Regions from separate parts of the Paenibacillus sp. P46E genome, predicted to be linked through region 2. Evidence: riboswitches for the same ligand, from Rfam matches in the RefSeq annotation. Region 2 holds a riboswitch; each other region holds the start of a gene.

Region 1 (2,205 bases), on a different contig from region 2:
GAGCTCTATTAGTGATACTTTTTCCCACAAACTAAGGAGAGTAGCTTTCTTCGGGGAAGCCTGAGTATATTCGTCCTGAAGTATAAATATGCTCGGAAATAACGGCAGAAATGCCGCTGTTACAGTTGCATTGACCGTTTTATTTGAAAGTGCCGTTGATTTGGCTTGTTGCTGAACAGGCAGGCATTGCCCCCTCTAGTTATTCATGGAGGGCAACGATCCTGCAAGCCGCTTACCTGCCGCTTACCTGCTGCCGATAAGCTGCCCACTTAGCTTTTTACAAGCGGGGGACTTTGGCGATGTGCTGTGTTTTTTCATTGTTACTGTGGGCAGGGGAGACTGGCTCTGACACCCGGCAGAAGGATTGTTGCAAGTTTGCGAACCTCCCAAGCCACTATGAAACAGCTTGTCTATAGACATACAAGGGAATACTGGATATGATTATGGATATTAAAATTTAATAGGTTATGGAGAAGGTGCCGGTTCTGCTTCACAGAATCAGAATCGGCTTAAAAGGGAAGCACGGTGCAAATCCGGCGCGGTCCCGCCACTGTAAATGCGGAGCGGCTCTTAGAGCGGCCACTGTCCGGTAGAAGGATGGGAAGGCCAAGAGCAGCAATGAGGCATAAGCCAGGAGACCTGCCTTTTTCGTGAACGTTTCTATTCTTCGTGGGGTAAGAATGCGGAACATATGCAGATGGATGGAGTCCGGAGCTTAGGAGCGCCGTAGCCTTCACTTTGTATTCTTCCGGGCCGCCCTGAACAAGGGTGGTCTTTATGTTGTTAAGGTTACCCCTGCAGTGCACTACAATCCACATTTCATTAAAAAGGAAAGAGGTTGACGATGAAGACATTGTATTCTGCCAAGTCCTTTGTACTTGGTCTGGTCTTATTACTGGTTATTTCGATTACAGGTACCGCTGTGGTTCCGGCGGGACAGGCTTTTGCTGCGGCAGGAGCCTCCGTTAACAAGGTAACGAATAGTGTTGCAGACGCTGTGTATGCGGCTGACCATGCTGCGGACGGAGAAGCAGTAGCGGCACTAACTTCAGCGGATTCCGGGGGACAGGTGACGGTCTCGCAGGCAACGTATACAGCTGCTGAATATGTTATTAGCGGCGGTGTGACTTCGGAGTGGCAGGCAATCGGCCTGGCCCAGGCGGGCTACCGGGTGCCGGAGAGCTATGCCCAGTCGCTTGCACAGAAGGTGCAGGCTGCGGGAGGCACCTTCCCGAATGTTACGGATTATGCGCGGATTGTACTTGCTGTGCGGGCGACCGGCGGGGATCCGGCGAACTTTGCCGGAAGCGGTTCGGGGGCAGGGTACAATCTGCTGGAGCGCATCTACAACAGTGACAAAATTAGCGGCCAGTCGCTGAATGCTCCGGTATATGCATTGCTGGCACTGGATTCCGGAAGCTATACACTTCCAGGGGATGCCAAATGGAATCAGACATCATTATTAAGCGAAATTCTATCTAAGCAAAACAGTGACGGCGGCTTCGCTCTGTTCCCGGGAGCGAGCGATCCGGATATGACGGCCATCGTCCTGACCGCACTCTCTGCTCATAAGAATGACCCGGCTGTTGCGACAGCCGGACAAAAAGCCGTAGCCTGGCTGGCTGCCAAACAGGATGCCAGCGGCGGTTATGGGGACAGCAGTGAAAGTGTGGCCCAGGCCATCATTGCCCTGTCTTCTTATGGCGTAGACCCCACCAGTGACGAGTTCACCAAGAACGAAGCAGATCTGATCAGCAGACTTCTGAGCTTCCGGTTGGAGAGTGGTGCCTTTGCCCATAATCAAGGCGGCAGTGCCAATGTGCTGGCCACGGAGCAGGGACTCCAGGCGCTGGTGGCTTACAGCTTGTTCAGCGGTGGAACGAACGGCAAACTGTATGACTTTTCCAAGCAGGCACCGCAGAATCCGTTAGTCTATGTGCCGCTCACGATCGAAGGCCCTGAGAAGACACTGGGCCAGGGCAGCGCATATGCAGGGAATGTACTCGAGGCGCTGGACAAAGTAGCTGCGGCAAATGGCCTGCCGGTTACGAACCCTTCCGGTAACTATGTTACGGGTATCGGCAGCATCTCTGCCGGGATCTACGGCGGGTATGATGGCTGGATGTATGCTGTTTCGCGCGGCGGTGAATGGGCAAGCGTCGATGTAGGCATGAAAGACTTCAAGCTGAAGGAGTCGGACAAGCT
Region 2 (2,205 bases):
TGGATCTCCATGTCCTCACCATGATGCTTGCCGTACATAGCCTTCATGCACTCCGCCATGCCGATGAAGCCAATCGACAGACTGCCGTGCTTCAGCAGTTCGCCAACCGAATCCTCGGGAGCCAGGTCCTGGCCGCCCTCCCAGACACCTTCGCGCATCATGAAGTCAGAGGCTTTGGCCTTCTGGGAAGCCTGGATGCGGAAGCGGTGGAGCAAGCCTTCCAGAGCGATGTCCATATAATGGTTCAGGTCGTCATAGAAGCCTTTCTCGTCGGCGGCAAGCCGGCGTCCTGTGGCGGTGCCGTATTCCAATCCCAGCCGCACGAGATTGAGCGTATTGAAGGACAGGTTGCCTTTGCCGGAGCAGTGGTTGCGTCCGAAGCGGTCGCCCAGCACCCGGGTGCGGCAGCCCATGGTTGCAAATTCAGTATCCGGGTCTGCCGGATCATAATATTGCATGTTAAGCGGCGCATCCAGATTGGCAAAGTTCGGGTACAGTCTGCGGGCAGAGCATTCGGCAGCTTTGAGGAACAAGTGATAGTTCGGATCGCCCTGCTGCTGGTTCACGCCCTGCTTGCATTTGAAGATCTGGATTGGAAATACCGGTGTTTCGCCGCTGCCGAGTCCGTTCATCGTTGCGGTCAGCAGTGAGCTGATCACGAGCTGGCCTTCCGGCGAGGTGCACGTGCCGTAGTTGATGCTGGTAAAAGGAATCTGGCCGCCCGAGCGGCTGGACATCGTATTCAGGTTATGTATCATGCTCTCTGCCGCCTGCAGCGTTTCGCTCTCCGTTTCTTTTAAGGCAAAGCGGAAGGCCCGCGGATACAGCTCTGCCAGATCGCTGCGGCTCATAGTGACTTCGCCAAGATGCTCTCCGGCTTGTCCTTCTTCGAAATATTCGAGTCCCTTGCGGAACAGTTTGGCAAAGGACTTGGTCACATAAGGGGCCAGGTCATAATCCAGCTTGTTGGCGGATACGCCGCCGTATTGGGCATTTTGCTGAGACTGGAAAATAATCGCTACGAGCGACATTGCAGTCATGATCGAGTTGGGAGGACGCACGCTGCCGTTGCCAGTGTTGAAGCCTTCGCGGAGAAGCCGTTCAAACGGGATGAAGATGCAGTTGGTGGTTCCGATCGCGTATTGGTCCAGATCGTGGACATACACTACGTTATCAAGGGTAGCCTGTACCAGTTGCGGCGGCATTGTGAAGTTGCGGGCATACCATTTGGAATATTCACTGCCGAACTTGCTCATTTTGCCGGAGAAGCTCTCTCCGTTCAAATTGGCATTCTCGCGCAGCAGATCCAAATCCCGGCTGTCGATAATATCGCGTCCCAAATGGATGACTTCCTCTAATAGATCCTCCTGTGCAGCTTGTTCACCGTTGTACCGTTTCTCCAGCAGCGTCATTGTATAGCTCTCTCCTCTCGGTATATGAAACATGTTCTAATTGTAGTGAGGCAACCGTTTTAAACCTTAAAAAAGCATCTCCCGCCGAGGACGGCGGAAAATGCCCGGATGCGTAACGCAAATAACCGAAACCGGATATTTACGGATGGTCTCCATGGAAAGAAGCTTTCCCGCAGAAGCCGATACCTGAGTGCGATAAGGCTTATCGCATTCAGGTATCGGCAGCCTTGCTTCCCATCCTGGGGGGAAGGCTAAATCTGCTTGTGCAGGCCGCATGCGGACACCTCTCCTGTTCCTCGCAGGCGTAAATGATGGTGTCCGGAAACAGGCAGGTCTCCTGGCTTCCGGTGAATCCTGTGAGGCGCCTTCCCAAGGGGCAATGCCCTCAGTGGCGTGAGCCTCCAGATACTGCTCCGCAGGGCTTGTGGAAGCCTGCAGAACATCCGGTTACAGTGGCGGGACCACAGCGGATTTGCACCGCGTTTCCCTATTAAGCTTCATCCCTCGTGAGAGAGCAAAGCACCTGTTTCCACTATATTTTGTTGTCGCTAGATAAAAATAACCCAATATCTTGTGTTTGTAAACATTTTTTTGCGAGTCCGCGCCGGGGGCGGGTTCTGCCCGTTTACTCACAAATGATCCACAGCCCATCCACAGATAACGCAGTATTCGTCCACAGTTCATCCACAGGTAATCCACAACTTGTGTGTAAATTTTGGCGATTCCAGTTCATAAATTGTCCCCATATTAGGGGTGATTTGTGGGGGGAGGCGGGAGTTGCTACAATAGAGGG
Region 3 (2,205 bases), on a different contig from region 2:
GGCAGGCTCCGGCTGTCCTGAAGTTCGTCCAGACGGCGGACCTGCTCGGCCACATCCCGGCGGCCGCGTTCAGGAAGTGCACGGAAGACGGCCAGCGCTTCCCGGCTCTCTGCAAGCCCCGCCTCGGCCGTTCCGTTGTCACCGCCTGCGGCTGCGGCGAGCAGCCGAAGCTCTGCCAGCTTTTCGTCGGCGAAGGCCAGCGCCTGCTTCACTGCAGGCTTCAGCTTCCCTTCGCTCTGCACCGTTACCGGCACATGGAGCAGGCTGGAGGATGGCTGAAGAATCAGCCGGTCCAGCGGCACATGAAGAGCCAGCTTCTCAATCAATCCAAGCTTGGTATCAGGGTCTGCACGCCAGATACTGCGTCCGTCGATAATGCCAGCGCCCAGCCATTTATCTTCCGGCCAGCCAAGTCGTCCGATCGCCTCCAGATTCGTGCCGCCATCATGGACGAAGTCAAGGCCAATGGCCTGTACCGGCAATTCAAGCAATGCTTCCAAGGGTTCAGCCGCTTCAAAATAAGTCTGCAGAATCAGACTCAAGCCGGGGACTGCAGCGGAAATCTCGCTATAAATGGTCTTCAGCAAGGCAATATCTTCCGCGTTCAATCCAATAACGATGGCTGGTTCGTCGATCTGCACCCAGGCTACACCTTCCTGCTGAAGCTCCTGCAGCAGCTGAATATAAGCCGGCAGGAAACGGTCGGCAACCTCCCCGATGTCCGCAGCCGGAAATCCCTTGGACAGCTTGAGAAAGGTATAAAGTCCCACGATAACCGGCTTGCCTTCAATGCCAGCCTGCGCTTTGGCGAAGCGATAGGCGGCCAGCGGTTTATTCTCAGTCAGCCGGGGTGTAAGGCTGCCGATCTCCGGCACGATATAATGGTAATTCGTATTGAACCATTTGGTCATCTCGCAGGCCGGGGCGGCCGCATTGCCGCGGGCCATGGCGAAATATAGATCAAGCGGGACAGCCCCGCCGTCATAATCATACCGTGGCGGCACAATGCCGAACATAACGGCTGTGTCCAGCACATGATCGTAGAAGGTGAAATCATTCACCGGGATCAGGTCAATACCGGCCTGTTGCTGCGACCGCAGGTGCTGAAGCTGAATGTCCGCCATTTCAGCACGGAACTCCTGCTCGCCAATTTTACCGGCCCAGTACGCTTCCAGCGTTTTTTTCCATTCACGGTTTTTGCCGATTCTCGGGTATCCCAGATTGCTGGTGATCAATTTAGTTGTCATTGAAATCTGCTCCTCATCTGTTCGCTATTTGTTGTATATCCTTATAAAAAGACGCCTCTCCCGAAAAATAAGCCACAGGGAAAGACGCCCATTGATCTTCTAAATGGAATAACGTCCGAACACCTCCCTATCTTCCGTAGGTACTGCAGTGCTTCAGAGTCAGGCAGGTCTCCTGGCTAGCGGAGTCATCGTTCTTCAGCAAGTCTTCCCGGCTGGATCTACCTGTCTGCCAGTGACACATTAAGCTGGAACTCTTCCGTTACAGTGGCGGGACCGCGTCGGTTTCGAGCCGAACTTCCCTATTAAGCTGGACAAAAGCTACATTCACTCCGTCCGGCACCTGTCTCCTATATTCGCTTTTCAAAACTTCATCCTTTAATCTGATGCCATCATACTGTACCTTTTTTGCCATCCGCAACAGATTCCGGCGATTTCAGCTATACACATTCGCTATAGCAAAACAGCTTTTTGCCCGATTTGGCATCTGAATCTTGATCAGTGCTCATGACAAAAAGGCGATACCCTCCAAGGAAGGCACCGCCCGCATTATTCTTTTCTATTCTAGAACCATACCAGATAGACCACTGCAGCAAGAACAATCCGGTAGATTGCAAACGGCAGCAGCTTAATGCGGTTGATCAGCTTCAGGAAGAAACGCATGGACAGCAGTGCGAACAGAAATGCGCTGATGAACCCGGCGATAAAGAACGGCAGTGCATCGAGAGTGAAATACTGCCAGTTCTTCAGCAGTGAAATCAGGCTGGCTCCAGCCATAATCGGCACCGCCATAATGAAGGTGAAGTCGGCCGCGGCACGGTGGCTCATTCCGAGCAGTACACCACCGGAGATCGTTGATCCCGAACGGGAGAACCCCGGCCATAGCGAGAAACACTGGATCAGACCGACCGATAGCGCCTGCCTATATGTAATTTGGTCGACACTCTCCGTTTTGATCTTT

The links. A riboswitch is a leader RNA that binds a small molecule or an ion and turns the genes downstream of it on or off. The one in region 2 is predicted to bind cobalamin.
Region 1: it holds a riboswitch for cobalamin, as region 2 does, so the genes downstream of both, A3849_RS07900 (S-layer homology domain-containing protein) here and A3849_RS02210 (anaerobic ribonucleoside triphosphate reductase) in region 2, are expected to answer to the same signal.
Region 3: it holds a riboswitch for cobalamin, as region 2 does, so the genes downstream of both, metE (5-methyltetrahydropteroyltriglutamate--homocysteine S-methyltransferase) here and A3849_RS02210 (anaerobic ribonucleoside triphosphate reductase) in region 2, are expected to answer to the same signal.

What each region holds. Positions count from the first base shown of each region.
Region 1 covers NZ_LVYZ01000030.1:18,857-21,061, reverse strand. The annotation lists cobalamin riboswitch at 458-661, shown strand; gene A3849_RS07900 (S-layer homology domain-containing protein) at 845-2,205, shown strand, end outside.
Region 2 covers NZ_LVYZ01000002.1:190,888-193,092, reverse strand. The annotation lists gene A3849_RS02210 (anaerobic ribonucleoside triphosphate reductase) at 1-1,412, opposite strand, end outside; cobalamin riboswitch at 1,723-1,954, opposite strand.
Region 3 covers NZ_LVYZ01000028.1:98,828-101,032, reverse strand. The annotation lists gene metE (5-methyltetrahydropteroyltriglutamate--homocysteine S-methyltransferase) at 1-1,247, opposite strand, end outside; cobalamin riboswitch at 1,393-1,606, opposite strand; gene A3849_RS06970 (undecaprenyl-diphosphate phosphatase) at 1,809-2,205, opposite strand, start outside.